DNA from 2 places in the Massilia sp. Dwa41.01b genome. Region 2 is predicted to be linked to the other one. Evidence: riboswitches for the same ligand, from Rfam matches in the RefSeq annotation. Region 2 holds a riboswitch; the other holds the start of a gene.
The links. A riboswitch is a leader RNA that binds a small molecule or an ion and turns the genes downstream of it on or off. The one in region 2 is predicted to bind thiamine pyrophosphate.
Positions count from the first base shown of each region.

Region 1: another riboswitch for thiamine pyrophosphate. It lies ahead of thiC (phosphomethylpyrimidine synthase ThiC); the one in region 2 lies ahead of G4G28_RS16280 (TonB-dependent siderophore receptor).

Region 1 covers NZ_CP050454.1:945,404-960,581, reverse strand. Annotated here, with positions in the region: partial or broken gene G4G28_RS04415 (hydroxymethylpyrimidine/phosphomethylpyrimidine kinase) at 1-627, opposite strand, end outside; gene G4G28_RS04410 (thiazole synthase) at 788-1,570, opposite strand; gene thiS (sulfur carrier protein ThiS) at 1,592-1,795, opposite strand; partial or broken gene thiC (phosphomethylpyrimidine synthase ThiC) at 1,798-3,710, opposite strand; TPP riboswitch at 3,780-3,882, opposite strand; gene G4G28_RS04395 (valine--tRNA ligase) at 4,264-7,062, shown strand; gene G4G28_RS04390 (translation initiation factor Sui1) at 7,177-7,533, shown strand; gene G4G28_RS04385 (cupin domain-containing protein) at 7,731-8,108, opposite strand; gene G4G28_RS04380 (PEP-CTERM sorting domain-containing protein) at 8,235-8,813, opposite strand; gene G4G28_RS04375 (hypothetical protein) at 8,823-9,113, opposite strand; gene G4G28_RS27395 (hypothetical protein) at 9,298-9,432, opposite strand; gene G4G28_RS04365 (DUF2147 domain-containing protein) at 9,623-10,072, shown strand; gene G4G28_RS04360 (hypothetical protein) at 10,195-10,602, opposite strand; gene G4G28_RS04355 (porin) at 10,617-11,768, opposite strand; gene G4G28_RS04350 (hypothetical protein) at 11,968-12,171, opposite strand; gene G4G28_RS04345 (MgtC/SapB family protein) at 12,269-12,757, opposite strand; partial or broken gene G4G28_RS28845 (response regulator transcription factor) at 12,849-13,455, opposite strand; gene G4G28_RS04335 (sensor histidine kinase) at 13,452-14,597, opposite strand; gene G4G28_RS04330 (CIA30 family protein) at 14,616-15,178, opposite strand, start outside.
Region 2 covers NZ_CP050454.1:3,544,397-3,559,574, reverse strand. Annotated here, with positions in the region: gene G4G28_RS16300 (ABC transporter ATP-binding protein) at 1-252, opposite strand, end outside; gene G4G28_RS26590 (efflux RND transporter periplasmic adaptor subunit) at 276-803, opposite strand; partial or broken gene G4G28_RS26585 (ABC transporter permease) at 1,219-1,521, opposite strand; gene pnuC (nicotinamide riboside transporter PnuC) at 1,739-2,332, shown strand; gene G4G28_RS16285 (AAA family ATPase) at 2,329-2,865, shown strand; gene G4G28_RS16280 (TonB-dependent siderophore receptor) at 2,904-5,039, opposite strand; TPP riboswitch at 5,123-5,220, opposite strand; gene G4G28_RS16275 (DUF535 family protein) at 5,383-6,342, opposite strand; gene G4G28_RS16270 (glutathione S-transferase) at 6,774-7,478, shown strand; gene G4G28_RS16265 (VOC family protein) at 7,665-8,159, shown strand; gene mntP (manganese efflux pump MntP) at 8,314-8,886, opposite strand; partial or broken gene G4G28_RS16255 (pirin family protein) at 9,317-10,164, shown strand; partial or broken gene G4G28_RS16250 (PhzF family phenazine biosynthesis protein) at 10,477-11,329, shown strand; gene G4G28_RS16245 (hypothetical protein) at 11,736-12,476, shown strand; gene G4G28_RS16240 (bifunctional diguanylate cyclase/phosphodiesterase) at 12,598-15,178, shown strand, end outside.

The DNA.
Region 1 (15,178 bases), 2.6 Mb from region 2:
GCCCAGCGCCAGGCGTGCGGCCAGGGCGGCCGCCAGGGTGCAGCCGCTGCCGTGGTAGGCGCCGGGCAGGCGCGGCCAGCGCCAGCGCTGTTCCAGCTGTCCGTTGGCATACCAGCGGTTGGTGACGAACTGGCCATCGCCATGGCCGCCCGTGACCAGCCACTGGGCGCCGGGGAAGGCGCCGATCGCGCAGGCTTCCGGCTCGTTCGGCAGCACGATGGTGGCCAGCGCCAGCAGCTCGGCGACGGCATCGAGCGGATCGCCGGACGCCAGCGCATCGCCATGGCCGCTGGCGAGCACCGGATCGAGCACGACCGGCAGCTTCGGATCACGCTTGCGCAGGCTTCTCAGCAGCCCGGCAATCGCCAGCGCATTTGCGCGGTTGCCGGGAATGCCGATCTTGACCGCGCGGATGGCGCAGGTATCGATCAGGGCCTGGGCCTGGTGCAGCACGAACTCGGTCTCGACCGGACGCACGGCATGCACGCGGTTGTTGTCCTGCACCGTCAGCGCGGTGGCCACCGGCAGCGCGTGGGCACCCTGGGCGGCGATCGCCAGGATGTCGGCGGCCGAACCGGCGCCGCCGCCGGGATCGAGGCCGGCGAAGACCAGCACCGCCGGCGCCATGCCGGGGAGATGCCGGCCGCGCTATGCGACGCGCCATGCGACGCGGTACCCGGCGCGCTATGCGACGCGGTACCCGGCGCGGTAACCGACGCCGACCCGGTCGCCAGTCCGATGACAGCCGCCCTATGGGACGCCCTATGGGACGCCCTACCGGACGCCGTCACGCGAGGCGCCCGTCGCTTGGTGACGAGGGCGACGCGGCGAAGCGGCGCGGCATGCGTCCGGCGAGGTAGGCCTCGCGGCCCGCTTCCACCGCCAGCTTCATCGCGCGTGCCATGCGCACCGGCGCGCGTGCGCAGGCAATCGCGCTGTTCATCAGCACGCCGTCGCAGCCGAGTTCCATCGCGATCGCCGCATCCGACGCGGTGCCGACGCCGGCGTCGACCAGCACCGGCACGCGGGCCTCCTCGATGATCAACTTGAGGTTCCAGGGGTTGAGGATGCCCATGCCGGAACCGATGAGGGAGGCCAGCGGCATCACGGCCACGCAGCCGATCTCCTGCAACAGTTTCGCCTGCACCGGGTCATCGCTGCAGTAGACCATGACGTCGAAGCCGTCGCGCACCAGGGTCTCGGCCGCCTTCAGGGTTTCCGGCATGTGCGGGAACAGCGTGGTCTCGTCGCCCAGCACCTCGAGTTTCACGAGCTTGTGCCCGTCCAGCAGTTCGCGCGCCATCTGCAGGGTGTAGACCGCGTCCCTGGCGTTGTAGCACCCGGCGGTATTGGGCAGGATGGTGAACCGGGACGGCGGCAGCACGTCGAGCAAATTTGGCGCCTTCGGATCCTGGCCGATGTTCACGCGGCGGATTGCCACCGTGACGATCTCGGCTTCGGCCGCCAGCGTGGCCTCGCGTGTTTCATCCAGGTCGCGGTACTTGCCGCTGCCGACCAGCAGGCGCGAGCGGTATTGCTTGCCCGCGATGGTGAGGAAGTCTTCGCTCATGTTCATCCTTTGTTCATCCTTTCAGCCGCCGCCGATGGCGCGCACGATGTCGACCTTGTCCTGGCGCGCCAGCACGCGCGAGGCCCACTGCTGGCGCGGCACCACCTCGCGGTTGACCGCCAGCGCCACCGCCTGCTTCCCGACGCCGAGCGCCTGCACCAGGTCGCCCAGGGTCTGGCCGTCCAGCAAACTGTAGGGTTCGCCATTGAGTTCGATGTCGAACATGCTCAGACCTCGCGGTACAGTTTCGCGCCGCCGCGCACGAATTCGATCGCCTTTTCCTGCATGCCGCGCACCAGAGCCGTGTCTTCGCCCACGCCCTGCTCGGCCGCGTAGGCGCGCACTTCCTGGGTGATCTTCATCGAGCAGAAATGGGGGCCGCACATCGAGCAGAAATGCGCCACCTTGGCGGAATCCTTGGGCAGCGTCTCGTCGTGGAAGGCGCGCGCCTTGTCCGGGTCGAGCCCGAGGTTGAACTGGTCTTCCCAGCGGAATTCGAAGCGCGCTTTCGACAGCGCGTTGTCGCGGATCTGCGCGCCCGGGTGGCCCTTCGCCAGGTCGGCGGCGTGGGCCGCGATCTTGTAGGTGATGATGCCGTCCTTGACGTCGTTCTTGTCGGGCAGGCCGAGATGCTCTTTCGGCGTCACGTAGCACAGCATCGCGGTGCCGTACCAGCCGATGTGGGCCGCGCCGATGCCGGAGGTGATGTGGTCGTAGCCGGGCGCGATGTCGGTGGTGAGTGGCCCCAGCGTATAGAACGGCGCTTCCATGCACTGTTCCAGCTGCAGGTCCATGTTCTCCTTGATCAGGTGCAGCGGCACGTGGCCGGGCCCCTCGATCATCACCTGTACGTCGTGCTTCCAGGCGATTTGGGTCAGTTCGCCGAGGGTCTTCAGTTCGGCCAGCTGGGCCTCGTCGTTGGCATCGTAGATGGAACCCGGACGCAGGCCATCGCCCAGGCTGAAGGCCACGTCGTACTGCTTCATGATGGCGCAGATGTCCTCGAAATGCGTGTAGAGGAAGGACTCCTCGTGGTGCGCCAGGCACCACTTGGCCATGATCGAGCCGCCGCGCGACACAATGCCTGTCAGGCGCTTGGCCGTCATCGGCACATACGGCAAACGCACGCCGGCGTGGATGGTGAAGTAGTCGACGCCCTGCTCGGCCTGTTCGATGAGGGTGTCGCGGTAGATTTCCCAGGTCAGGTCTTCGGCCTTGCCGTTCACTTTTTCCAGCGCCTGGTAGAGCGGCACGGTGCCGATCGGGACCGGGCTGTTACGGATGATCCATTCGCGCGTCTCGTGGATGTGCTTGCCGGTGGACAGGTCCATCACGTTGTCGGCACCCCAGCGGATCGCCCAGGTCATCTTTTCCACTTCCTCGCCGATGGACGAGGTGACGGCCGAGTTGCCGATGTTGGCGTTGATCTTCACCAGGAAGTTGCGGCCGATGATCATCGGCTCGCTCTCGGGGTGGTTGATGTTGGCCGGGATGATGGCGCGGCCACGGGCGACCTCGGAACGCACGAATTCCGGCGTGATCTCCTCAGGAATGGCGGCACCGAACGACTGGCCCGGATGCTGGCGGCCCAGCAGCGCGGCCGTGCGCCGGCCCATCTCGCCGCTCGCTTCCAGCGACGCCAGGTACTCCTTGCGGCGCAGGTTCTCGCGCAGGGCGATGAATTCCATCTCGGGGTGATGATGCCGCGGCGGGCGTAATGCATCTGGGTGACGTTGGCGCCCTCTTTCGCGCGGCGCGGCTTGCGCTGCAGCTCGAAGCGCAGCGCGTCCAGGCTCGGATCAAGCAGGCGCCCGGCGCCGTAGGTCGAGCTCGGGCCGGACAGCTCCTCGGTGTCGCCCCGTTCGGCGATCCAGGTGCGGCGCAGTGCCGGCAAGCCGCGGCGGATGTCGATGGACGCTGCCGGGTCGGTGTAGGGGCCGGAGGTGTCGTAGACAAAGACGGGCGGGTTGGTCTCGCCGCCGAAGCTGGCCGGGGTGTCGCTTTGGGCGACGGCGCGCATCGGCACGCGGATATCGGGGCGGCTGCCTTCGATGTAGACCTTGGTCGAATTCGGGAAGGGGGCAATCGCGGCGCTGTCCACCATGGCGGTGGCGGCGTCGAACTTCAGTGGTGCATTCATGCGGCTCCTTTGCGTGAGGAGCCAGCAAAGGAGGCCGAGAGTGGCGTCAGGCGCGTGCGTGGGCACGAATCCGCATCTCGAAAGCTTCCCTTCGCTGGCATTATCCAGATCAGGTTCAGAGGGTATGTCTCACCCGCGCATCGATCGACGCGCAGGACCCCTAGCGTGTGCTGCCTTGCGGCAGCGGGCGGATTATAGCCTGCGAATTGGCGTTAGCAAAAAAATATTGAGCGCTTACTCGGGACGGGTGCTCCCCTGGACATGGGGTTGTTGCCTGTGCCGTTCGTGATGGGTTCAATCCGCGCGGGCACAGGTGCCCACCCTGGGGGACATGTGCGTTGAACCGGGGGTTGCCTGGGCTTGCCAAGAGGGCCTCCTGTAGGGTGGGCACCCCGTGCCCACGCGGATTGGGCATACCGATACCAACACACGCAACACACGCAACAGCGCCACGAACGACAACGATTCGACGCCGAATTTCCCGCTATCGCCTGACCTCACCCCCGCCCTCCTCCTCTATAATGGTCGTTTTCGCACCTCACACTGCCACATCATGGAATTAGCCAAGTCTTTCGAGCCAGCCGACATCGAACAACACTGGCGCGCCGCCTGGGAAGAGCGCGGGTATTTCGCCGCCACGCTCGACGCCGGCAAGCCCGCGTTCAGCATCCAGTTGCCGCCACCGAATGTGACGGGCACGCTGCACATGGGCCACGCGTTCAACCAGACCATCATGGACGGCCTGACGCGCTACTACCGCATGCGCGGCCATAACACGGCCTGGATTCCGGGCACCGACCACGCCGGTATCGCCACGCAGATCGTGGTGGAGCGCCAGCTCGACGCCCAGAAGGTCTCGCGCCACGACCTCGGTCGCGACGAATTCATCAAGAAGGTCTGGGAGTGGAAGGAAAAATCGGGCAACACCATCACCGGCCAGATGCGCCGCCTGGGTGCCTCGGCCGACTGGAGCCGCGAATACTTCACGATGGACGAGACCCGCTCGAAGGTCGTCTCGGAAGTGTTCGTGCGCCTGTACGAGCAGGGCCTGATCTACCGCGGCAAGCGCCTGGTGAACTGGGACCCGGTGCTGGGCACGGCCGTCTCCGACCTGGAGGTCGATTCGGTCGAGGAAGACGGCTCGATGTGGTATATCCAGTACCCGTTGGCCGACGGCTCGGGCCACCTGACGGTGGCCACCACCCGTCCTGAAACCATGCTGGGCGACGTCGCCGTGGCGGTCGATCCGACCGACGAGCGTTACACTCACCTGCACGGCAAGATGCTGAAATTGCCGCTGACGGATCGCGAAATCCCGATCATCGCCGACAGCTATGTGGACAAGGAATTCGGCACCGGCTGCGTGAAGATCACCCCGGCGCACGACTTCAACGACTACGCCGTCGGCCAGCGCGCGAATCTCGCGCCGATCACGATCATGACGCTCGACGCGAAGATCAACGAGAACGCCCCCGCGCAATACCAGGGCCTGGACCGTTTCAAAGCGCGCAAGCAGATCGTCGCCGACCTCGAAGCGCTTGGCCTGCTCGAACAGGTGAAACCGCACAAGCTGATGGTGCCGCGCGGCGACCGCACCGGCGTCGTGATCGAGCCGATGCTGACCGACCAGTGGTTCGTCGCCATGACGAAGCCGGCCCCGGAAGGTAGCTTCAATCCGGGCAAATCGATCACCGAAGTGGCGCTCGAAAAAGTCGCCAGCGGCGAAATCAAGTTCGTGCCGGAGAACTGGTCGACAACCTACAACCAGTGGCTGGGCAATATCCAGGACTGGTGCATCTCGCGCCAGCTGTGGTGGGGCCACCGCATCCCGGCCTGGTTCGACGAAGCCGGCAACATCATCGTCGCCCGTGACGAGCAAGAAGCCAAGGCCAAGGCCGCCGCGCAAGGCATCACGGGTGAACTGCGCCGCGACGAAGACGTATTGGACACCTGGTTCTCCTCGGCCCTCGTCCCCTTCTCGACCATGGGCTGGCCGGAGGAGACGCCGGACATGAAGATGTTCCTGCCCTCGTCGGTGCTGGTGACGGGCTTCGACATCATCTTCTTCTGGGTCGCGCGCATGGTCATGATGACCGCGCACTTCACGGGCAAGGTGCCCTTCGAGACCGTGTACGTGCACGGCCTGGTGCGCGATTCGCAGGGCCAGAAGATGAGCAAGTCGAAGGGCAATACGCTGGACCCGATCGACCTGATCGACGGTATCGACGTCGAGTCGCTGGTGGCCAAGCGCACCGCTGGCCTGATGGACCCGCGCGCCGCCGAAAAAATTGCGAAAGCCACGCGCAAGGAATTCCCGAGCGGGATTCCGGCCTTTGGCACCGATGCCGTGCGCTTCACGATGGCAAGCTACGCGTCCCTGGGCCGCAACATCAATTTCGACCTCGGTCGCGCCGAGGGTTATCGCAACTTCTGCAACAAGCTGTGGAATGCGACGCGCTTCGTGATGATGAACACCGAGGGCAAGGACTGCTCGGCGCCGAACCCCGAGGACCTGTCGCCGTCGGACCGCTGGATCATCTCGCTGATGAACCGGGTCGAGCTGGAAGTGGCGAAAGGCTTCGAGGACTACCGCTTCGACAACATCGCCAGCAGCATCTACAAGTTCGTCTGGGACGAGTACTGCGACTGGTACCTGGAAGTGGCCAAGGTCTCGGTCCAGCAAGGTACCGAGGCGCAGCAGCGCGCCACCCGCCACACGCTCCTGCGCGTGCTGGAAGTGATCCTGCGCCTGGCGCATCCGGTCATTCCGTTCGTGACCGAGGCACTGTGGCAGGCGGTGGCGCCGCTGGCCGGCAAGTCGGGCGACAGCATCATGCTGCAGCCCTACCCGATCGCCAATCCGGATGCGATCGACGAGTCCGCCGAAGCCTGGATGGCGCAGCTGAAGGAGCTCACGAATGCGACGCGCAACCTGCGCGGCGAGATGAAGCTGTCGCCGTCGGTGCGCGTGCCGCTGATCGTCGAACCGGGCAATGAAGCCGACCGCGCCAACATGGCCGGCTTCGCGCCTTTCATCGCCTCGCTCGGCAAACTGGCGGAAGTGCAGATCGTCGATGCCCTCCCGGAATCGCCGGCCGCCGTGTCGGTTGTCGGCACGACCAAGCTGATGCTGAAAGTGGAAATCGACGTCGCCGCCGAACGCGAGCGCCTCTCGAAAGAGATCGCGCGCATCGAGGGCGAGATCGCCAAGGCCAACGGCAAGCTGTCGAGCGAAAGCTTCGTCGCGCGCGCGCCGGCTGCCGTCGTGGCGCAGGAGAAGGAACGCCTGGCGAACTTCAGCGCGACCATCGAGAAGATGCGCGAGCAGCTGGGCAAGCTGCCGCCAGCCTGATCGGGCGGGCTGCCAGCCGCATGAAACCGGCCGCCGGGTGCAAGCCCGCCGGCCGGTTTTTTTCATTCTGTGCTGCTACACTGCCGTGCTCTATTCCACCTCAAGCAACCAGCTATGAAACCTCGCGCAAACGGCGGCCTGGTCTATTCCACCGATGGCGGGCGCATGTGCCCGGAATGCCGCCAGCCCCTCTCCCAGTGCGCCTGCAAGGCGAGCACCGTGCCCACCGGCGATGGCGTCGTGCGCGTGTCGCGCCAGACGAAAGGCCGCGGCGGCAAGAGCGTTACCCTCGTCAAGGGCCTCACGCTCGACGCCTCCGCCCTCGCACTACTCGGCAAGCAGCTGCGCACGGCCTGCGGCTCGGGTGGCACCGTGAAGGATGGCGTGATCGAAGTGCAGGGCGACCACTGCGAGCTCGTCATGGATACGCTGACCAGGCTTGGGCACCGCCCGAAGCGCACCGGCGCCTGACGCACCAACTGAGAGGCTGGGGTCAGGTCTGACATTCGGACACGAACTCGACTATAGGGTGCATCGTCCGGGGCTGTTTTTGTACGATGTGCCACTGGAGTGCAAGCTGACACGTGTGAGGCCTGAAGCCAAGGCAGAGGCCGTGTCCAAATGTCAGACCTGACCCCAGCCTGTATGCCGTCTGTCGGTCTTCTGGACTAGGCTGGCCGGTGCTGGGTATCCGCGCCACGCGTCACATGCAGCATGCGGCTCGGGGAGCGCACTTTGGCGGTGTGCCACACTCCGCGCGGCACGAGCGCCGCAGCGCTGCCTTCGAGCGTCACCGTTTCCACCGTCCCGTCGCGCTCCAGCAACAGTTCCACCGCGCCGGAGAGCAGATACACGAACTCGTCGCCCTCCGGGTGCATTTCCCAGGTCGGCCAATCCTCGGTGAACGCAAATTCGGTAATCAGCCAGCCTTTGTCATAACGTGCGCTCTCGGGTTCGGGCAGCTGCCAGAAGCCGTTGCCATCGAGCGCCCGGGCGCTGCCGTCTTCCGAGAGGTGGACATAGGTTTCGCGGAGATCGAGAGGCATGGCGGCTCCATTGGCGAGGAAGGTCAGTCAATGCTATCACCTCCGAAGCCCGGTCCCACGAAGGCAGGCCGTGGCGACGGCAGGTCCATCACACCGCCGCCGTGAGACCGATTGCCGGCGCCCTGCCTATTCCTTGCGGCGTGCACGCCGGCGGGCCGCCAGCAGCGCCCCCAGGCCCAGCCCAAGCATGCCCGCATGGGCCGGTTCCGGCACCGGCGCCACCCGCGTCACGATGTTGTCGATCCGCCCCCAGTCTTCGCCATAGATGTCGTCCGGGTCGGGCGTGGTCATGTACCAGTTGATGTAATTGACGTTCTGGAAGCTGGCCGGCAGTTCGACGTGGGTCAGCGGCACTTCGCCGACGATATTGAAGGTGGCGCCGTTGTCGGCAATGAAGGTCGAGGTGCCGCCCAGGTACTCGAAGCCGAGCACGTCGAAATTCGCCCCGTCCGTGCGCCGGATCTGGTAGGGCGAAGAGCCGAACTGGCTGTGCAGCCAGAGGTCGCCGCTGCCCGGGTGCAGGTGGCCGCCGCCGACGCCTGTTTCCAGCGAGACGATGTCGAAGCCGGACTCGCTGTAGGAGTCGATGTAGATGCCGCTGATGTCGTCGAAGTCGATGACGACGATATCGGCGGAGGCGGTCCCTGCCCCCAATGCCAGCACGGACGCAGCAAGGAGCTGCCTCATCAATCTGGATACACTCATGATGTTTCCTCAATGGTTGAGTTGAGAACGCGCAAAGACTTTGCGCCTGAGTTCCAGCATATGGACGAGCAGTGCTCCGATATTGATGTGTTTCAAAGTGTGGGGCCGCACGAAATCGGCGTGGGCGCGTCGCGCGTGATGCGACACCAGACGATTCAGGCCAGTGCGGGATAAGGTCGCCGCCAACGATCGCCGCGCCGGCATGCGCCTTGCCGCCGTCTGCAAGGCGATGCTGCGGCGGATGGTCTCGCGCTGCGCGCCGGCGCGGTACAACAGGTTGTAGCTCTCGAAGGGAATCATCTTGCCGTCCGGCTGGGCGAAGTGGATGCAGGATTTCTTCAGCGCGCGTACGTCCAGCGATGGAAGCCGACGGCCATCGCCAGCCATTCCAGCACGAGGTGGACCAGTTGCGCGGTCGCGGGCGCAAGCACGGGTGCGCTCATGGTGGCGAATCGAAAGACGAGAAGCTGCCCTTGATCCCTTTCTACACGACAGAGCCCAGCGTGAAGAGCAAGAAGACGAGCACCGCTCCTACCACGACCAGGATGGCGGTGCGGGTTTCGCGGTTTGCGTCCGCGATGACGATCCCACAAAGACCGAAGCCGACAACGGCCAGCATCGCGGCCAGGAGGCCGAATATCTTTAGCAAAACCATGTTCGTCCGCCCCGCAATCGTTTCATCGTGAGTAATCTGTTCAAGATTGTGCCGCTACGCTCTATCCTTCAAGCAATTTTGACACGCGGAGTTGCCACATCAACGGAACGGTTTGCTACACTCTGGCTTATTCATAACAAATTGGAGACCGAACATGCGCAAGCTGATCCCCGCCAGCCTGATTGCCACCATGCTGCTCACCACCGCCGCATGGGCACAGAACCCCGGGTCGCCGGTCGGGCTGTGGAAGACCATCGACGACGAAACCAAGCTGCCGAAAGCGCTGGTACGCGTCACCGAGGAAAACGGCGCCCTGCAGGGCAAGATCGAAAAGCTGTTCCGCGGTCAAAACGAAGACCAGAACCCGAAATGCACCGCCTGCACCGATTCGCGCAAGAACCAGCCGATCATCGGCATGACGATCCTGTCGGGCCTGAAGAAGGACGGTAACGAATACTCGGGCGGCGAAATCCTCGACCCGGCCAAGGGCAAGGTCTACAAGAGCAAGGCCACGCTGCGCGACGGCGGCCAGAAGATGGAAGTGCGCGGCTACATCGGCATGCCGATGCTGGGCCGTTCGCAAATCTGGCAGCGCGAGCAGTAACAGCCCGCGCTCCATCGAAGCGGCCCGCGTGGCCGCTTTTTTATTACGCCGGACGCGCGAAAAAAAATCCCTGCGCCAGGGGCTGGCGCAGGGACTCGTGCGGGATGCTGTGCAACCGGCGGTTACTGCACCGAGAGCAGCACCTTGACGCTGCCGTCCACCGCATCCTTGTCGATATAGCCGATCGCGTTCGGATCGGCCGCCAGGGCTTTTTTGACGGCCGCATCGGATGCGTGCACCTTGGGGCGCATGCCCTTGCCGGAAAACTCGATCTTCGCCCAGGTCGCTTCGTATTGGGCGCCCTTTTTCGAGGCCACTTTTTCCAGGAACTCGGTGCGTGCCGCCGAGTTCTTGTCCTGGTCGATCAGGGCAGGACCGCTGGACTTGCCCAGGTAGAGGTCAGCGACCTGGTCGCTCGTCATTTTCGCGACCGGGCTGGCGGCACCGGCCACCACGACCACTTCGGCGCCGGCACTGGCGGCCACGGCCAGTCCCAGCGACAGGCCGACAATGTTGATCATCTTTTTCATCTTGTTTCCTTTGCTCAGAACACCATTTCGTAGGCCGCGCGCAGGGCCTTGAGGTCGTCGCCGAAGTTATGGGTGGTGTCCTTGTACTTGTCGAACTGGACTTTCACGCTGCTGGTTTCGTTGATGTCGTAGCGCAGCGTCAGCGAGGCGCGCTGGTAGGCGGCGGGCTCGTACCAGTCGTGGTCGGTGCTCTTCTCTTCGTAGTGCGCGAAGTTGAGCATCGGGGTCCAGCTGCCCCAGCGGTAACCGGCGCCGATGGTGTAGGCCGGCGCGTCGACGCGGTAGGCGTCGTAGGTACGCGACAGGCGGGTCACTTCGCTCAGCACGAACCAGTCGTCGAAATCGAGGTTGGCCGCCAGGCCAAAGGCGCGCAGGCGTGCGGTATCGCTCCATTCGGTGGTGGCGTTGCTGGTATCGACTTGCGCCTGCATGTACACGGCGCGCACGGTCAGCGGGCCACGGCTGGCCTCGAGGTCGCCGCCGACCAGGTTGCGCCAGGTGACCTTGGTGTCGCCCTCGGTGAACATGGCGTAGTACGGCGTTTCCTTCTTGGTTTCCTTGCCGCCAAACACGCTCGAGCTCAGGTTGATACGGCCCAGCTTGGTCTTGTAGCGAACGCTGGCGCCGTTGTAGTTCGTCACTTCCCAGCCATACAGTTCGGGCGGGGTGCCGATCCATGGGTAGGCCGTGCCGACGTCCTGGAAATCGGAGTAGTAGTACAGCGGAATGCGTTTGCGGCCGGCCTGGACTTCCAGGTTATCGTTGAGCTTGTAGCTGCCGTAGGCCCACTCGACCGCTGGCTTCGGTTCGACCGCACGGGTGACGACCTGGGTAACGAAGTACAGCTTGTCGGTGGCGTTGTAGCGCAGCTGGATGCCGGCGCGCGATTCCGGCTTGAAAGTCAGGTCGTCGCCATACACGCTGCCATTGGTCCAGTCGGTGATATAGCAGGGGCAGGCACGGCCACCGAGGGTGCTGGGGCCGGCATAATCGGGCTGGGTCGGCGAATCGATGTTGCGGCCGGCAACGATCGAGGCAAAACCACTGACGTGGAGGCGCGACGCCGCCGTGTCCTCGTCCGCGGCACTGGCAGCGAACGGGCTCAGGCAGGCGGTGGCCACGAGCGCCGCCAGGGCGCGCTGGCGAAAGAACTGGGGAACAGCCATGATGATGGTCCTTTGCTCCGATGCGCAAAGGCACCGGAAAATAGAAAGTAAGAAGCGGGGAAAAGGTCAGATCGACCTTGTTCGGCTTTTACATTCTAAGAAGGGACTCGGCCTTGGAGGAAGCAAAACCTCGCTCACATCCAACTTATGTTGGTGTACGGCAACATAAATACGGGAAGATTGTTTCGGTTGCAAGGGCTTACCTGGCCGCGCGGCGGCGATCGGCGCAGCGCTGCTGCTCGGGCAAACTCAACACACGCATGGCGACGCGCCGCGGCACGCCGACCAGCTGCATGAATTCCAGCGCGGGATTCATGCCATCCTTGCGCAGGATATTCAGGGCATCGTTGACGCGCGCAGCCGTGTAGCTGTCGGTCCGTGGGTCCGCTTGATTTCCTGACATGGGCGCCTCGCCACAAGGTTTTCACCAGGCGAGTTATCCTAGCAAACCGGCACGGACGAGGCGCCCGCTTGCCTGATGAAAACGAATGCTGGCGAACCTAGCGGTCGCGCCCCTGCTTGTCGGCGCCCCGCTTAGGGCTGGTGCGCAGAATGGCAAGGATGACGAGGGCAAACAGCGCGCTCAGCACGGCGGTCGCCTCGCGCCCCATGCCGGCGGCAATACCGATGGCCGACGTCAGCCAGACGCTGGCGGCCGTCGTCAGCCCGCGAATGTCGTTCTTGTTGCTGTGCTTGAGGATGGCGCCGGCGCCGAGGAAGCCGATGCCGGCGGTGATGCCTTGCAGCACGCGCGACAGGTCATCGATCTCCATGCCTGCCTGCAGCGGGATCAGCACGAACATGGCCGAGCCGAGCGACACCAGCATGTGGGTGCGCAGGCCGGCCGAGGCGCCGACCGATTCGCGCTCATAGCCGAGCATCCCGCCCAGCACCACCGCCACCAGCAGGCGCACGACGACACGGGTAATGCCTTCCACATCGCCCAGGTCGGAAAACTCCTGCACCACGATCATCCAGCTACGTTCCATCCACACTTGCCGCTCCTCTCGCGCATCCGTGGGGATGATGACAGATAAGCAAGCTGGACGGCGCTACGTTCCGGCTGGCCGCAGGTACTCCTCAGAGCCATCCGGCGTCGCGCGCGAGGCGATAGGCTTCGACCCGGTTGCCCGCGTTGAGCTTGCTGATGGCTTCGGACAGGTAGTTGCGCACCGTGCCTTCGGACAGGTGCACCTGGCGCGCGATGTCGGCGCTGCTGCTGCCCTCCCCCGCCAGGCGCAGGACCTGGCGTTCGCGTTCGGTGAGCGGATCGGTTCCGCCGCTCCAGCTGGCCACGGCCAGCTCCGGCGCCACCGTCATGCCGCCGCCGTGCACGGTACGGATCGCGGCTGCCAGCGTCTCGGCGGGCGCATCCTTGAGCAGGTAGCCGCGTACCCCGGCCGCCAGCGCGCGGCGCAGGTAGCCGCTGCGCCCAAACGTGGTTACGATCAGGACGCGGCAGGCGGCGCCCCTCCTCGACCAGGCGCGCCGCCAGCTCCAGGCCGGTCAGGTGCGGCATCTCGATGTCGGTCAGCACCACGTCGGGTTTGAGCTCGGCACACAGCCCCAGCGCCTGCCTGCCGTCGGTTGCGGTGCCAACCACTTCGAGGTCCGGTTCCAGTCCGAGCAGGGCCGCCAGCGCGCCCCGTACCAAGGCCTGGTCTTCGGCGATCAGGACCCGGATCATGCCGCGCCTCCGGCGGGCACGCGCAGTTCCAGCGCCAGCCCGGCGCCGACACGCAGCGCCAGCCTGCCGCCAAGGGATGCGGCACGTTCCTGCATGCCGGCCAGGCCGTTGCCGTGACGTAGGTCGTGTTCGCCGCGCAGGCGGGTGCCGTCGTCGGCAACGCGCAGCACCGCATTGCCCTCCTCCAGCCCCAGCGACAGCGTGCAGCGGCGCGCGCCGGCGTGGCGCACCACGTTGGTGACGGCTTCGCGCAGCGCCAATGCCAGCACGTGTTCGGCGGCCGGTGCCAGCGGCACGCGCGCGACCTGCTCGTCCAGTTCGACATCGGCCGCGGCGAGGCTGGCGCGGGCGCTGGCGAGGGCTTGTGCCAGGCCGCTCTCGCGGTAGCCGCTGACGGCCGCGCGCACTTCGGCCAGCGTCTGGCGCGCGGCCTGCTCGATGTCGGCGATCTCGCGCCTGGCGGCGACGCGGGCGGCGTCGCCTCCGCCCTCATGGTCCAGCAGCTTGCCGGCGAGTTCCGCCTTCAGGGTAATCATCGACAGCGAATGCCCCAGCAAATCGTGCAGGTCGCGCGAGATCCGTTCGCGCTCGGCGATGGTGGCCATGTGCTCGACCTCCTCCTGCTTGCGCAGCAGCGCCTCGCGCGAACGGCGCAGGCGTGCGTCCAGCACGGCGCCGATGCCCACCGGCAGGCTGACGGTCAGCAGCGGCATCAGGAACAGCCAGCACATGCGCGTTTCCTCGATCAGCAGCGCGGCCAGCCCGCCAAAGGCGATGACGCCGGCGATCGACAGCATGGCATGCCGCACCGAGACGATCTGGCCGGCCATGGCACAGGCGAAGATGAAGAAAGTGGCGGCGCCCACGTTCCAGCGCACCCAGGCAGCGCCGATCAGGCAGCTGACCAGCATGCAGGCGGCGACTTGCCTGCCGCGCGCCCAGTAGCTGGCGCAGTACAGCCAGAAGAAGACCACCAGGGTCAGCGACAGCAGCAGCGCCTCGCGCAGGCTCGGTGGTACGTAGGCGTACTTCCAGAACATGTAGCCAAGGCTCAGCAGCCAGAGGTAGGGCCGCTTGCCCTGCTCGGGCGGAAGCCAGGGCCCCGTCCATACGCGCCGCATCGCCTGCGTGATCGTGTTCATCTCTTCCTGTGGTAGTCGTTATTGTGCCAGCAGGCGCACGTCGGCGATCTCGAAGCGATAGTCGCCCGGCTGCGGACCGGCGTTGAATCCTAACATGGTCATCGCCGACGGATCGAAGCCTTTCAGCTCGCTGAAGGGAACGGACACTTCCGTCCATTCCGGTCCCGCGACAAAGGACTTGGCGGCGGGAATGCGTACACCGTCCGTCATCGCCATGATCTGGTAAGTCTTGCCGTCGCCGCGCACCTTGAAGCGCACGCTGTTGGCGGCGGACAGGTTCACCGGCTCCATCGGCCGCGCGCCAGGCATGAAGGCCACGCCGGCCCGGGCGAAGGGCAGGCCCGGCGCCACCTTGGCCTCGATCGCGAGCGGCACCTCGCCATCCGCCAGCACCGCTCCCGTCTTCAAGGCCACGGTGGATTTGCCGCCCGCGAAACCGTCGGTCGACGGTCCCCATCCCATGCCGAAGGGACTGGCCAGCCCCTTCTCGCTGAAGCGGCTGATGCGCCCGTCCGCCGGCAGGGGAGATGCCGCCCTGCCCCTGGCGGCTTCACGGGCGGCTTGCGCCACCTGCTGGCGCT
Region 2 (15,178 bases):
GGTGCTGTTGCGCAGCTGGGCAACCTGCTTGTCCTTGTAGCGCGTGATCGGCACGCCGCCGACTTCGATGGCGCCCTGGCCGGGACGGTCGAGCAGGCCGATGAGGTTGAGCAGGGTGCTCTTGCCGCAGCCGCTCGGGCCCATCATGGCGACGAATTCGCCCTGGCGCACGTGCAGGTCGATGTCTTTCAGGGCAAGGGTTTCCACCTTGTCGGTGCGGTAGGTCTTGCTGACTTTGCTGAGCTTGATCATGTCTTCCCCTATATTTTTTTGAGTTAGTCCGCAATACGGATGCTGTCCCGTTCCGCAAAGGCGCGGATGTCGGAAACGATGAAGCGTTCGCCGGGACGCGCACCGGCCACCACCTCGACCAGCTTGCCGTCGCTGGCGCCCAGTTCCAGCGTGGTTTTCCGTGCGACGCCGTCGCGTACGGCAAATGCGGCCTGGCGCCCGCTGCCGTTGAAGGCGGCGCCGCTGTCGAGCACCAGCGCGCCGGTTTTTTGCGCGGTGACGATGTTGACGTCGACCCGCATCTTGTTGCGCAGCAGCGGGTTGTGCGGCTGCGCCAGCTCGACCAGCAGCTTGACGGTGCCGTTCTGGATTTCGGGGAGGATGGTCTGCACGCGGCCGGCCAGGCGCTCGCCGTTCTGTTCGACGCGGACAAGCTGGCCGGCCGCGAGCAGGCGCGCATGGAAGTCCGACAGGGTCGCTTCGACCCGGTAGTTGTTCAGTTCCGACACGCGCGCCAGCAACTGGCCGGCCGCCACGCTGGCGCCTTCTTCCTGCAGCAGGGAAGTGAGCATGCCGGCACGCGGCGCCGTCGCGTGCCCGCGCCAGCAGGCTTTCCTGCTGTGCGATCTGCTTCCTGAGGATGTCCATCTGCAGGCGGACACCGTCGATCCCGCTGGCCGTGGCGCGGCGGCTGTCGACGATCTGCTCGCGCTGCTGGCGCAGCTGGACCTCGATGCGCTTGACGTTCAGTTCCGCGCCCAGCAGGTCTTCGCCGGAGACCAGGCCGCTCTGGCGCAGCTTCTGGTTGCGTTCGTGGCGGGCGCGCGCCGACAGCAGGTCGAGTTCGAGCAGCTCGATGGCGCTGACCAGCCCTTTTTGCTTCTGTTCGAGTTCGACGGTCAGCGCCTTCATGCGGTTTTCCTGCTGCGCCAGCTGCTCCTGCAGGGCGTCGAGCGCGAGACGGATGTCGCGGTCGTCAAGCTCGAGCAGCAGGTCCCCGGGCGCCACCTGCTGCCCCGGCTTGGCATGCACCCTGGCCACGCGGCTGGCGACCGGGCTGGCCACGACTTCCTCGTGCACCGGGATGACGATGCCGGCGGCGTTGACGGTATTGGCGATGTCGGCGCGGCGCACGGTCGAGACGACGATGTCGGCCGCGTCGATACTCGGGCGCAGGGCGCGGTTCAGGCCCCAGCCGGCGCCGGCCACGGCGGCGAACAGGGACAGGCCGGCGAGGAGGCGAATGCGCTGGCGGCGGCGCAGGAAAACAGGGTCGATTGCTTGGTCCATGGCGAAATCTGGCAGGTCGTGCTCCTCTCCTTGCAAGCGCCGTGCCAGCGCCTTTTCCCGGGTGAGAACAGGGCGATGTGCATGCCGCGCTGCCCGCCAGCGGGCAGCGGTGTCCGGATCCGGACAGTACGCTTGCGCATTCGGGCGCGCTCTCGCATAATCGACTGTTGACCTGCCACGGCAACGCCACCATCCCCGCCACCATCGCCACCCTCGCATGCTCGACACGCTCGCCATCTTCGGCTTCAGCACGACTCCACTGGAACTGATCTCCTTCGCGCTGGCGGTCGCCACCGTCCTGCTCAACATCCGCCAGAACCACTGGGCCTGGCTGTTCTCGATCGCCGCATCAAGCACTTATGCGGTCGTCTTCTTCGACGCGCGCCTGTACGGCGACAGCGGCCTGCAACTGGTCTTCATCGCGGCTTCGATCTGGGGCTGGGTTCAGTGGCTGCGCGGCGCGGGCGACACGCGCCTGGCGGTCTCGCGGCTCGACCGCACGGGCTGGGCGTGGATGCTGGGCGGCTGGGCGCTGGCTTACCTGGCGCTGTCCTGGTTCCTGCAAACCTTCACCAACACCGACGTGCCGCATACGGACGGCTTCCTCACCGCCGGCAGCCTGGTCGGCCAGCTGCTGCTGGCGCGTAAGAAGGTCGAGAACTGGCATGTGTGGCTGGTGGTCGACGTGCTCTACGTGGGCCTGTACATCTTCAAGGACCTGCACGTGACGGCGGTGCTGTATGCGGTCTTCGTGGTGCTGGCCGCGCGCGGCCTGCGCGCCTGGAGCAATATCGCGGGGGTGAAGCCATGACGGTGCGCCGCATTGCCGTGCTGGGCGCCGAGTCGTCGGGCAAATCGACCCTGTGTGCGGCGCTGGCGGCGCGCTATGCGACCGCGTGGGTACCGGAATACCTGCGCGAATTCGTCGACACGCATGGCCGCGTGCCTTTCGAAGGCGACCAGTTCGGCATTGCCCGCACCCAGCGCGCGCGCGAGGATGCGGCGGCCGCCCTTGCCGAAGCCGGGGCGAAACGGGTGCTGTTCTGCGACACCACGCCCCTGATGACGGCCCTGTACAGCCGCGTGTACTGGGAACGGGTGGACGAGGAGCTGGCGCTGCTGGCGAGCCGCCACGAGTACGCGCTGACGCTGGTCACCGCACCGGATACGCCCTGGATGCCCGATGGCCTGATGCGCGAATCGGAAGAAGTGCGCCAGATGGTGTACGAGATGCTGCTGGCGGAGTTGACCGGGCGCAGGATCCCGTTCGTGCTGGTGCAGGGGGACCTGCCGCAGCGCGTGCGGCAGGTCGAACGGGCACTACATGTGCTGGGGATCGATTAGGAGCGCCTGAAAAACGTTTCAGGCGCTCCAGAACATGTTCAGAAGTCGAACTGCGCCGACATGCGGAAGGTGCGCGGTGCGCCCGGCAGCAGGTAGCCGCCCAGTTCCTGGGTGACGTCGCGCCAGTAGAACTTGTCGGTCAGGTTGTCCACCCGTGCACGCAGCGTAACGCTCGTCGCGCCCATCTTCACGCCATAGCTCGCGCCCAGGCCGAACACGTGGTAACCCGGCACATTGACGGTGTTTTCCGGATCGAAGGACTTTTCGCCCGCGTACTGCCACTGGCCGCTGACCTTCAGGCCCGGCACCGCCGCCACCGCATAATCCGCCCACAGCGTCGTCTTCAGTTCCGGCACGTTGGTGACGCGCTTGCCGTCGTAGCGCGCCGAGCCGGTGTCTTCCTGGCGCGCGCGCAGTGCCATCAGGGTGGCGCCATAGGTCAGGGCGCCGTTCGTGCGCTGGGCCGCCAGCTCGAAGCCGCGGTGCACCTGCTCGCCCTTGCGCACGAAGGTCGGCTTGGGCAAGCCGGTATCCTCGTCGAACTCGAAGCCCTTGGTGATCTGGAACAGGGCGGCGGTGAAGGCGACGTCGCCGAAGCTGCCCTTGGTGCCGAGTTCGACCTGCTTCGAACGGTTCTGGCCCAGGTCCGTGTTCTCGTTGTTGGTACCCATGTCGGCGACGCCGCCGGCGTCCAGGCCGCGGGCGAAGGTAGCGTACACGTTCCAGGATGGGGTGACGCCATACACCAGCGATACGCTCGGCAGGACGTACGCGCCGCGGCTATTGACCCAGCCCAGTTCCGGTTCCGGCAACTGGGTGGTGTCGATCTTCACGTAGCGCAGGCCGGCGTGCAGCGCCAGCTCGGGCGTGAGCGTGAGGATGTCCTGGACGAAGAGCGAACGTTCGCGCTCGGTGAAGCGTTCGCTGACCGGGCCGGTCGCCGGGTTGCCCGGCGCCGGATCGACGACCTGGTTCTGGTAGATGTTGCTCGAGCCGGCGTAGTCGTAGACGTAGTCGCCGTAGCGGTTATGGCGCTCGCTGTAGCTGGTGCCGACCGTCAGCACGTGGCGCAGCGCACCGGTGGCGACGCGTCCCTGCAGCTGCGCCTGGATGCCGAACGGGGTCTTGCGTTCGCCGACGCTCTGGTAGTCGTAGACGTCATAATCGCCGTTCGAGCAGTAGCCCGGATAGAAGCCCTCGCCCTCGTTGCTGCAGCCGTAGGGGAAGGCGGTGAAGTCGTCGCGCTTGAACCAGTGCTTGTTGGCCGCGACCGTCGCTCGCCAGTCGCTGTTGATGCGATAGTCGAAGCGCAGGCCGAAGTTGGCGCTGTCGGTGTCGACCGGTCTGGTCCAGGGCTGGGCGTTGAGCAGGGTCTTGGCCGAGATGTTCGCCGGCAGCGCCACGCCGCGGATCAGCTGGTAGCCGGGCGCGGTGATCTGTTCCTTGTGCTGGAAGTCCATGTCGAGCTGCAGCAGCGCGTCTGGTGTGATCTGCCAGTCGAAGGCGCCTGACACGAACTGGCGCTTGCCGTCGGCACCGTCGACGTAGGAGCGCAGGCGCTCGGCGGCGGCGTTGACGCGGTAGCCGAAGCGGCGGTCGTCGAAACGTCCGCCCAGGTCCAGCGCGCCATAGAGCGTGCCGCGCTCGCGCGCTTCGAAGGTCACGGAACGGAGCGGCGTGTTGGTCGGACGCTTGGTCACGAAGTTGAGGATGCCCCCCGGCGCGGCCAGGCCCGCCTGCATGCCGGCCACGCCCTTGAGCAGCTCGAGGCGCTCCTTGTTCTCGAGCGGGATCTGGGTATCGGCGGGGATGACGATGCCGTCCTTGCGATAGCCCGAGTTATTGTTCAGCATGAAGCCACGCACCGAGAACTGCTCGGCATAGCCGACCGCGTTGTAGGCATCGCCCACCGAGGCGTCGTAGGCCAGCGCATCGGTAGCGCTGCGAATCGAGAGGTTCTGCATCTGTTCGCGGGTGATTGCCGAGACCGAGACCGGGGTCTCGACGATCGGCAGGTCGGCGAAGCCGCCGATGCCGGCACGGTCGCTGACCGTCCATTTATTGCCGGTGACAAGCACCGAGGCGACCGGCTCCTGGGTCTGTGCGGACGCGTCGATGGTGAAAGCCTGGGCGAGGGCGCAGGCAAGTAAGGTGTGCTTTAAAACTGGTTTCATGGGTTTGCTCGTTTTCGCGCGCCACGATGGGCGCGCCGCTTCTTCAAAAAGCCGGAGCCAACGTGGGGGAAGGGCAAACAAGGGGGAACTGCGTTGCGCTTTCCTTCGCTGGCATTATCCAGATCAGGTACGAAGGGTATCTCTCACCCGAAGCGAAGCTTCAGGACCCCTAGCGAGGCGCGAGTGTACCACGGCCGGGGACGGCCGTGGTAATTCTGTCAAGGGGCGTGGGGTGGACGGCTCGACCGGGCAAGGGCCCGAGCCGTCCGGTTCGCGCCGTCCACGCGTTCAACAGGCGTCCGCGCTGGCGCGGCGTGGCAAAGCGAATTGGACGCGTGAGACCTCAGGCTTCGGCCGCTTCGTGCAGCGGCGATGCGTGCTCGTGGTGGGCGCGTGCGTGCTGCAGGTGGCGCTGCAGGGTGGCGCGGGTGCTGTCGCCGATCGCGCGCCAGTATTCGCGGCGCTGGGCGGCGCGCTTGCGGTGCTTCGACGGCATGTCTGCCAGGGGCTTGAGGTAGAAGGGCAGCGCCACCAGCCAGGCGTGGCCGGCCATCTCGACCCCGCCGAGCAGCTTCCAGAAGCCGTCGTAGGCATTCGTGAAGTGCTTCAGCTGGTCCGGGTCGAAGGCGATGTGCGAGCTGCATTTCACGGCCACCACCTGCTCCATGCCGACCGCCTGCGCCACGCCCTGCATCGCGGCGAAAGTGAAGAAGCTGGGCGAATTGTTGGGGAAGCAGCGTTCGAAGGCGTCGAAGGCTTCGCCCGAATCGGTCCAGCGGCCCTGGTTGCGGGCGATGAAGGGGACCAATGGAGACGGCACGCCGGCGACCGCGCCCTCGATCCACGAGAACGACAGGCGGTGCAGCACCTTGCCGTCGGCGACCAGGGCAATGGTCAGGTCGCCTTCGGCATTCATGCGCGAAGCCATCTCGAGGCGGATCACGAATTCGTTTTCGCCCACGGTCTGGCGCCACAGGGCCAGCCCGCCGGCCGCGTACACGGCCTGCTTGTAGGCGGCGTTGAAGGTGGTTTCCTCGAAGCGGTAGTGAGACAGGACGCACCGCACGCGATCGCTGGCGCTCAGGCCGCGCACCAGGTAGCCGCGGTGGCTGAGGTGGTGGAAGGGGTCGTCGTGGGACCGCAGCATCACGTAGTTGCGGTAGACGTCGAGCTGGCACAGGGCCGCGTGATCGCGATAGAACATCAGCACGCGGGCGCTGCGCAGGATCGACATCAGCCAGGATGACAAACGCAACTGGCGGCGGCCGGCCCGCCAATGGCGGGTCAGTTGAGCGAAGATCATGGGGCGCTCCGTTAAAGGCATCGGGTTGCAGGCAGGTTCATGGTGGCTTACCTGGCTGCTACCGGCGGTGACATTGCTCAAGGGAAATAAGTTCTCTGAGGCAATATTCTTATCGCCACGGTCACGCAAGGTCAACATGCATCTTCTCTCAGGTGTGGTTTATAGCGGAACGCCGGGTTCCCGTATTGCAAGATTATCACGCGCTAAACAGCTGCCGACAGTTCCTCGCCAGCACGGTTTCCGGTCGCCCCAGCGCGCATGCCGTCCGCATGAATGATTCCCGATCGTAACATATTGACGGCAAACGTTGCCTACAGGATAGGCGGTCGTTGCGCCGGCGGGACAGGCCTGCCCGGGTGCGGGGCGGCCGCTTTACCTGATCCCGGTTTCCGGCTCATGATGGCCTTTCGATCAACCTTGAGGATCCGATCATGGCGCAATCGTACGAACTGTTCTATTGGCCGGGCATCCAGGGACGCGGCGAATATGTCCGCCTGGCGCTGGAGGAAGCGGGAGAAGACTACGAGGACGTGGCGCGCGGTCCCGGTGGCGTCGATGCCATGATGGCCGCGCTCAAGGAAGGCCCGACGCCGGCCTTTGCTCCGCCTTTCCTGCGCGCCGGCGGCATGATGATCGGCCAGACCGCGGCGATCCTGATGTTCCTCGGCGAACGCCATGGCCTGGCGCCTCAGGATGTGCAGGGCCGGCTGTGGACCCACCAGCTGCAGCTGACGATCGGCGACCTGGTGGGCGAGGCGCACGAGACCCACCATCCGGTCGGCAGCAATCTGTATTACGAAGACCAGAAGCCGGAAGCGCGGCGGCGTGCGCAGGAATTCACGGCCGCGCGCATTCCCAAGTTCCTCCGTTATTTCTCGCACGTGCTGGGCGAGGGCGACTACCTGCTCGGGCAGGCGCTCGGCTATGCCGACCTGTCGCTGTTCCAGACCCTGGAAGGGCTGCGCTATGCCTTTCCGAAAGCGACGGCCCGCGCCCTGGCCGCGTATCCAAACCTGGAGCTGCTGCGCCAGCGGGTGGCCGGGCGGCCGCGCATTGGCGCCTACCTGGCGTCGCACCGGCGCCTGCCGTTCAGCGAGGAAGGGGTCTTCCGGCACTATCCGGAACTGGATGCGTAGCACCGGTGCAGCGCTTCAATCCCAGGGCGGCGCGAAATCCGGGTCGACCAGGCGCAAGCGATGCGCAGCGCATTTTAGTGCACCGCAAGGTCGAGAATGATTGCCCGAACTTCGGTCTGGCGCTAAGCTCAGAAGAGTATTACAGGACCGTAAAAAAACGTTCGTTCACCCTGAAAGGAGCGCAACATGAGTCTTAAGGTCAAGCCAGTCGAAGACGGCATGCACACCATCACCCCGCATCTGGTGTGTGCCCGCTGCAGCGAAGCCATCGAGTTCTACAAGAAGGCCTTCGGGGCCGAGGAAGTGATGCGCATGCCCATGCCCGATGGCCGCGTCGGCCACGCCATGCTGCGCATCGGCGATTCGCCGCTATTCCTGGCCGACGAGTTCCCCGACTACGGTTCCCTCAGCCCCTTGGCGCTGAAGGGCTCGCCGGTCGTCATCCACCTGTCGATTCCGAACGTGGACGAGATGTGGGCGCGCGCCACCGCAGCCGGCGCCACCGTGCGCATGGAACTGGCCGACGCCTTCTGGGGCGACCGCTATGGCCAGCTGGAAGATCCCTTCGGCCACCGCTGGTCGCTGGCGACCCATGTGCGCGACGTCTCGCCCGAGGAGATGCAGCAGGCGATGGACGACATGATGCGCCAACAGCAGGAGTGCGCACAGACGCCGGCCTGACCGGGCCGGGCCGGGCCTGGCCTGGCCGCGGCGCATGCGGCGGGCGTGTGCGGTCTGGCCGCGTTGCATGCCCGCGCTGTCCTGGCCTGGCCGCGGCGCATGGCCCGGGGTGTTCGGGCCCAGCCGCGCCGCGTGCCGCGGCGGGTCGCCCGCGCTACGCGGCAGCCGCGTGCAGGTGTTCGTACAGGATGAGGCTGCCGATGACGATGAGCACGAGGCCGCCCACCAGCTCGGCGCGCTTGCCGACCAGCGCGCCGAGGCCGCGTCCGAGCATCACGCCGATCGTCACCATGACGAAAGTGGCGCAGCCGATCGCGGCCGCGACCACCAGGATGTTAGCGTCGATAAAGGCCAGGCCGGCGCCGACGATCAGCGCGTCGATGCTGGTGGCCATGCCGGTCAGGGCCAGGCGCCAGAAACCGTGGCTGCTGGGCTTGTCTTCCCCGGTCTCGGGCGCCTGCAGGCCTTCGTGGATCATGCGCAGGCCGAGCAGGCCCAGCAGTACGAAGGCGATCCAGTGGTCCCAGGCTTGCACGTAGGGCGCGGCGGCCTGGCCGAGGGCCCAGCCAAGCAGTGGCGTCAAGCCTTCGATGACGCCGAAGATGGCACCGGTGCGCAGTGCCTCGCGCAGTTGCGGCCGCTGCAGGGCCGCACCCTTGCCGACGGCGGCGGCAAACGCATCGGTGGACATGGCAAGGGCGAGCGAGGCGGTAGCGGCGATATTCATGAAAACCTTCCATCGGGCGGAGGCGAGGGCAGGCCCGCGTGGCCCGAACGCACGCGGACATGCCAAAGGTCTTGCCAACCGGACGGCTGCCCGCACCACGGCGCGCTGGCGCCGAGCATGTTGATACGGGCACTGCACGCACAGCGGTGCTGGCGGCAGCAGGCTACTCCCCCAATGGATGGCGATATTGTACCGTAGGCGCAGGGGACGCGAGCCGCTCATCGGTGCCGGCCCGCGACCGTAACCCGCTGCGGCCGCCTCACGCTGAACGCGGGCATTTGCGCAAGCGCGAAGGGCCACGTAGACTGGACCGCGGGCCGGCGCCGCGCCGAACCACTACCCATGCCAGGAGGACAGTTTGGATACCGACGACATCGGCGCGCTCGACATCGTGATCGTGCCGCCCACGCATGACCCGGGCGACGGCTTCATGGTGCGGCGCGCACTGCCCAGCCGCCAGCGCCGCATGGTCGGCCCCTTCGTCTTCCTCGACCAGATGGGGCCGCACGTATTCCAGCCCGGGCGCGGCCTCGACGTGCGTCCGCACCCGCATGTGTGCCTGGCCACCGTCACTTACCTGTTCGACGGCGAAATCCTCCATCGCGACAGCCTGGGCAGCGTGCAGGCGATCCGTCCGGGCGAAGTCAACTGGATGACGGCGGGTAGCGGCATCGTCCATTCGGAGCGCACCGGCAGCGCGCTGCGCGAGGGCGGCTCCGCTTTGTTCGGGCTGCAATGCTGGGTGGCGCTGCCCGGCTGCTTCGAGGAAACCGCTCCCGCTTTTGCCCACCTCGATGCCGGCGCCTTGCCCGTGCTCGAAGGCGAGGGCATCAGTGCGCGCGTCGTCGCCGGCAGTTTCTGGGGCCGGCGCGCGCCGGTCGCCACCTTGTCCGACATGTTCTACGTCGACGTGATGCTCGATCCCGGTGCGCGCATCGCGATGCCGCCCGAGTATCCCGAGCAGGCCATTTATATTGTCGAGGGACGGCTCGACCTGGGCCGCGACGGCAGCTTCGATGCCGGCCAGCTGGTGGTATTGAAGCCCGGCGCCGAGGTCGTGCTTGCCGCCGCCGGGCCCGGCCGTACCCGCCTGATGCTGCTGGGCGGCGAGCCGATGGACGGGCCGCGCTACCTGTCTGGAATTTCGTCGCCAGTTCCGAGGAGCGCATCGAACAGGCCAGGCGCGACTGGCAGGAAGGGCGCTTCCCGCAGGTGCCCGGCGAGCACGAATTCATCCCGCTGCCCGAATCCCGGGGCAGGCCGGTGCGCTACCCCTGACGCGGCCAGCCGTGCCGGCCTCGCTGGCGCGCGCCCACCGCCGGCGAGTTTACGCCCATGTTTCGGCAAGGCCCGCGCAGAGACGTCCGGTGCGCCGACGCCCCGGCCGATGGCCTCGGCGTTCCTGACCGGCTCGAGCAGGCCGTCACCGGCCGCGCTATCATCTGAGCTCTACCATGCAAAAGGAGCAAGCCGTGCGCCACACCCTCCCTTCGACGACCCGTCCGGACCGCCCCGCGGCAGTGCCGTGCCGGCCTTGCGGCGCGCCACGTACAGGCGGCATGCTCGCAGCATCGGCATGCGGGTGCAGCGATGAACGCCGCGGAAGTCCAGCGCATCGCCGCCTTTTCCGACGGGATTCAGGGCGGCAATCCGGCCGGCGTCTGGATCGGCGAAACCATGCCGCCAGATACGAGCATGCAAGCCGTCGCCCACCAAATCGGCTACCCGAAACCGCATTCGCCGCGCCGCTGGGCGAGGGCTGGCGTGTGCGCTATTTTTCGCCGGAAGCGGAAGTGCCGTTCTGCGGCCATGCCACCATCGCCCTCGGCGCCGCGCTGGCGGCCCGCTGCGGCGACGGCGTCTATGCCTTGCAGCTGAACGATGCGGCAATTACCGTCGAGGGACGGCGCGAGGCAGACAGTGCGGACGGTGCAGCGCTGACCTCGGCCGCCCTGCAGTCGCCGCCGACGCGCAGTGCGCCGGCGCCTGCCGACGTGGTGGCGCGCGCGCTCGCCCTGTTCGGCTACCGCGGCGGGGATCTCGACCCGCGCATCCCGCCGGCCCTGGCCCATGGCGGGGCGACGCACACTGGTGCTGGCCCTGCGCAGCCGGGAAGCCGGGGGCGATGCGCTACGAGCTCGATGCGGGCCGTGCCTTCATGCGCGAGCTCGGCATAGTCACCGTGGTGCTTGTCTGGGCGGAAAACGAGCGGCTGTTCCATACGCGCAACCCGTTCGCGGCAGGCGGCGTGTATGAAGACCCGGCCACCGGGGCCGGCACCGCCGCGCTCGCCGGTTACCTGCGCGACATCGGCTGGCCGCACGGCGGCGGCATCGACGTGGTGCAGGGCGAAGACATGGGCATGCGCTCGCGCCTGCGTGCCGCCATCGGCGCGGAAGCGGGTGGATCGATCCGGGTCTCGGGGACGGCGCGGCCGCTGTAGTGCCGGACACTGCACGCCTGGCCTACGGCGGCGTGCGTGAAATCTTCGCATCGGCCGGCCCGTGATGTTGCAACTGAACATGCGAGCATACGCCGATCGTGCAGGCAGCGGATGCCGCTTTGGAATAGGGGTATGGCCTGCACTCATGGGTGCGCCTGGCGCGGCGCGCCTGCCAAATTGATGCTATGCAATATGCTTACTGACTCGCGAGTTTTGTCAATTTGGAAGTAAAGGGCAAAAGCCTTCCTGCTCCGCAGTTAGATATTTCTCCTGGAGATCGATAATTGTCGGGTGCCAAGTTTTCTTGCTTGGGCTTACTTAATTACGCAATCTTTAGGAGTTATCGGTCATGGAGCTGTGCCACGCAAACGTCGCTACCGGAGGAACCGCGCCCGCGATTCGACACATGGGTGCTCAGCAGGGTGCACGCGGCGCAGTCGAGCGCCTGCCGTTCACGATCCGCCGGGTCGAGACCGAAGACGACCTGCTCAAGGCCGTGCGCATCCGCCATGCCGCCTATGCGCGCCATGTGCCGGACTTCGCCCGCTCGCTGGCGCTGCCGGAAGCGGCCGACTACGAAAGCGACACCATCGTGCTGCTGGCCGAGTCCAGGCTCGACGGCACGCCGCTGGGCAGCACCCGCATCCGCACCAACCTGTTCCGGCCGCTGGGCGTGGAAGAATCGGTCGAGCTGCCGGACTGGCTGCAGGGACGCCGCCTGGTCGAAGCGACCCGCCTCGGCATCGACGAGGGCCGCACCGGCCGCATGGTCAAGATGGCGCTGATCAAGGCCTGCTACCTGTATTGCCAGCAGAACGACATCGAGTGGTCGGTCGCGACCGGCCGTCCGACCGTGGCGCGCCAGTACGAACAGCTGATGTTCGTCGATGTCTTCCCGGGGCAGGGCCCGATCCCGCTGGGCCACGTCGGCAACATCGCGCATCGCGTCATGGCCTTCGAGATCGCCAGTTTCGAGGCGCGCTGGGCGGCCGCGCGCCATCCGCTGCTGAACTTCTTCTTCAACACCGCGCATCCCGACATCGACGTCGGCCCCAAGCCCGACCCGAGCCGTCCGCGCGTGTGCTCCGCGCCGCAGGTGCCAATCGCCACGGCAGGCCTGGCGCCGCGCGCTCTGGCCCTGGCCTGACTCGATATTGCAACACGGAATCGCGCTAAGCTTGTATCCTTGCGCCTGACGAGGCTGTGCACGACGTGCGCGGCCTTTGCTGTTTGCTGCAGTAAGCTGCAGGTTGCTCTCGATACCGCCTATGCCTAACACTCCCGCTTCCACGCCCAGCGCTTCCCGGACCACGGTCCATGTCGCCGTCGAAAAAGTGCTGGGCGTGTTCGCGTATTACCTGATTCCCCTGGCAATAGGCCTGTTTTCCCTCGTCGCACTGCTGTTCTGGCACAACCAGTACAACGTGGGCGAGCCGGCCAAGCTGCCGCTGCGCGTTCTCGTGCAGGATGCCGACAGCACCTCCGCTGGCGCCACCCCGGTCGCCATCCTGTCGCGCCTGCAGTCCTACCCCACCGTGTCGAGTTACGAAACCCAGCTCGCCGAGCAGCCGATCTGGTTCAGCTTTGCACCGATGACGGCCTCGGTCGACCAGGACGTCATCGAATTTCCGTCGCGCCATGCACTGGCCGTCCGTTGCTGGGATGCGACAAGCTTGCGTCCGCTGGGCGACGCCACGCGCGGCCATTCGAGCGGGGCGATCGATGCCGTGAAGGCGGGCTTTGCGCTGCGCATGCCGCGCCTGCCGGCGCAAGTGCTGTGCAGCGGCCGCTTCGCCGGCCCGGCGCGGCTGATGGTGGCGCAATGGCCTTCGGCGCAGTTCGAATTGTCGGTCGAGCAGTACCATCGCAAGTCGGGCCTGCTCGACGGCGGCATGATCGTGCTCGCGCTGTTCGTGCTGCTGACCGCGCTCATCAACCGCCAGCCGCTGTACGTGCTCTTTGCCGGCTGGCTGATCCTGAACCTGCGGGTGGGCGCGCTGTCGGCCGGCTGGGATATCCAGTGGCTGGGCCAGACGATACCGGCCGACTGGCTGCTGGTCAGCCGTTCGGTGACCATCACCCTGTACGGCATCGCCACGCTCACCCTGTATCAGACGCTGCTGCGCGACAGCCTGGCCGGTTTGCGTTATGTGCTGCCGATGCGCGTCATGCAGTGGCTGTGCATGCCGATGCTGGCCGCGGCCGTCCTCTTGCCCTACCGCCTGTACCTGCCGATACTGTGGGTGATCTGCGCCTGCTGCCTGTCCCTGATGACGGTCGGCCTGTTCAAGGTCATCGTCGTCTCGCGCAACCGCGTCGCCGGCTGGTTCGCCGCTTCGTTTGCGCTGACCTTCGTCGCCTCGCTGGCCGAAGTCGTGTCGGCTGCGCTCGGCATACGCGACGTCCTCGACGTCCTCAACAGTGTCACTGCGGCCCTGGCCTCGAGCCTGCTGGCAGCCCTGGCCGTGGCCGAGCAGATGCGGGCCGAGACCGAGAAGCGCGAAGAAGCCCAGCGCAAGCTCGAGCAGGCCTACGAGGTCATGCCGGTTGGCCTGTTCACCCTCGATATGTTCGGCCACTTCCAGAGCGCCAACCCTGCGGTGCTGAAGATGCTCGGCGCGCGCGGCTTCGAACCCGGCCGCACTTCGTGGCGTCATTTCTTCAATGAAAACGTGTGGATGGAATTGCACGAGCAGGTGCGCGGCCGCAGCGATGCCGAGCTGGAAATCGCCAACCGCGACGGCAGCCAGCGTTTCCTGGTCAGCGCCACGCTGGCGCGCGGGCGCATCGAAGGCGTGCTGCAGGACATCACCGAAAAGTACAAGGCCACCGAGCAATTGCGCTTCATGGCCGATAACGATCCCCTCACCAAGGTATACAACCGGCGCGGCATCGAGAACATGTTCGAAGCCGCGACAGCCTCGCAGGCCGCCGGCCGGCCGATGGCGCTGGCCTACGTCGATCTCGACCGCTTCAAGCTGATCAACGACCTGTTCGGCCACGCGGCCGGCGACGAGGTGCTCAAGCAGGTGTGCGAGCGCATGGCGATGATGCTGGCCGGCGGCCAGCAGCTGGGACGGGTCGGCGGCGACGAATTCGTGATCGTCATGCCCGACACCGCCATTCCGCTCGCGTCGCTGATCTGCCGCGGCATCGTCGAACGCCTCGGCGGCACGCCTTACCGCGTCGGCGACAAGGCCTTCCACGTGCGCGGCTCGATCGGCCTGATCGAGGTGGCCACGGGCATGCCGATGAAGGATGCCATTTCCACCGCCGACCGCGCCTGCCGCGAAGCCAAGGAATCCAGCGACGGCCTGGTGGTGTACGAACGCAATGCCGCTGCCTTCCACGAGCGCGAGGCCGAACTGAACCTGGTGGCCAAGCTGCAGGGGCCGCAGGCCACGGACGATTTGTTCGTCGAGATGCAGCCGATCATGTCGCTGAAGAACCCGCACGACTCGCTCAACTTCGAGGTGCTGCTGCGCATGCGCGGCGCCGATGGACGCATCATGCCGGCCGGCCCGCTGATCGGGGCGGCGGAAAAGTCCGGCCGGGCCGGGGTCATCGACCGCTGGGTGCTGTCGACCACGCTGGCCTGGATCGCGGACAACATCGCGCGCCTGCCGAATACCCGCTTCGTCTGCATGAATTTGTCGGGCGCCTCGCTCAACGACGAGCGCTTCATTGCCGACACGATCGAGATCCTCGGGCGCCACGTCCACGTGGCCAGCCGCCTGTGCATGGAGATCACGGAAAGCGTGGCCCTGCACGACCTGGACAATACGCGCCGCTTCATCGACCAGGTGCGCGCCTATGGCGTGAAGGTCGCGCTCGACGACTTCGGCGCAG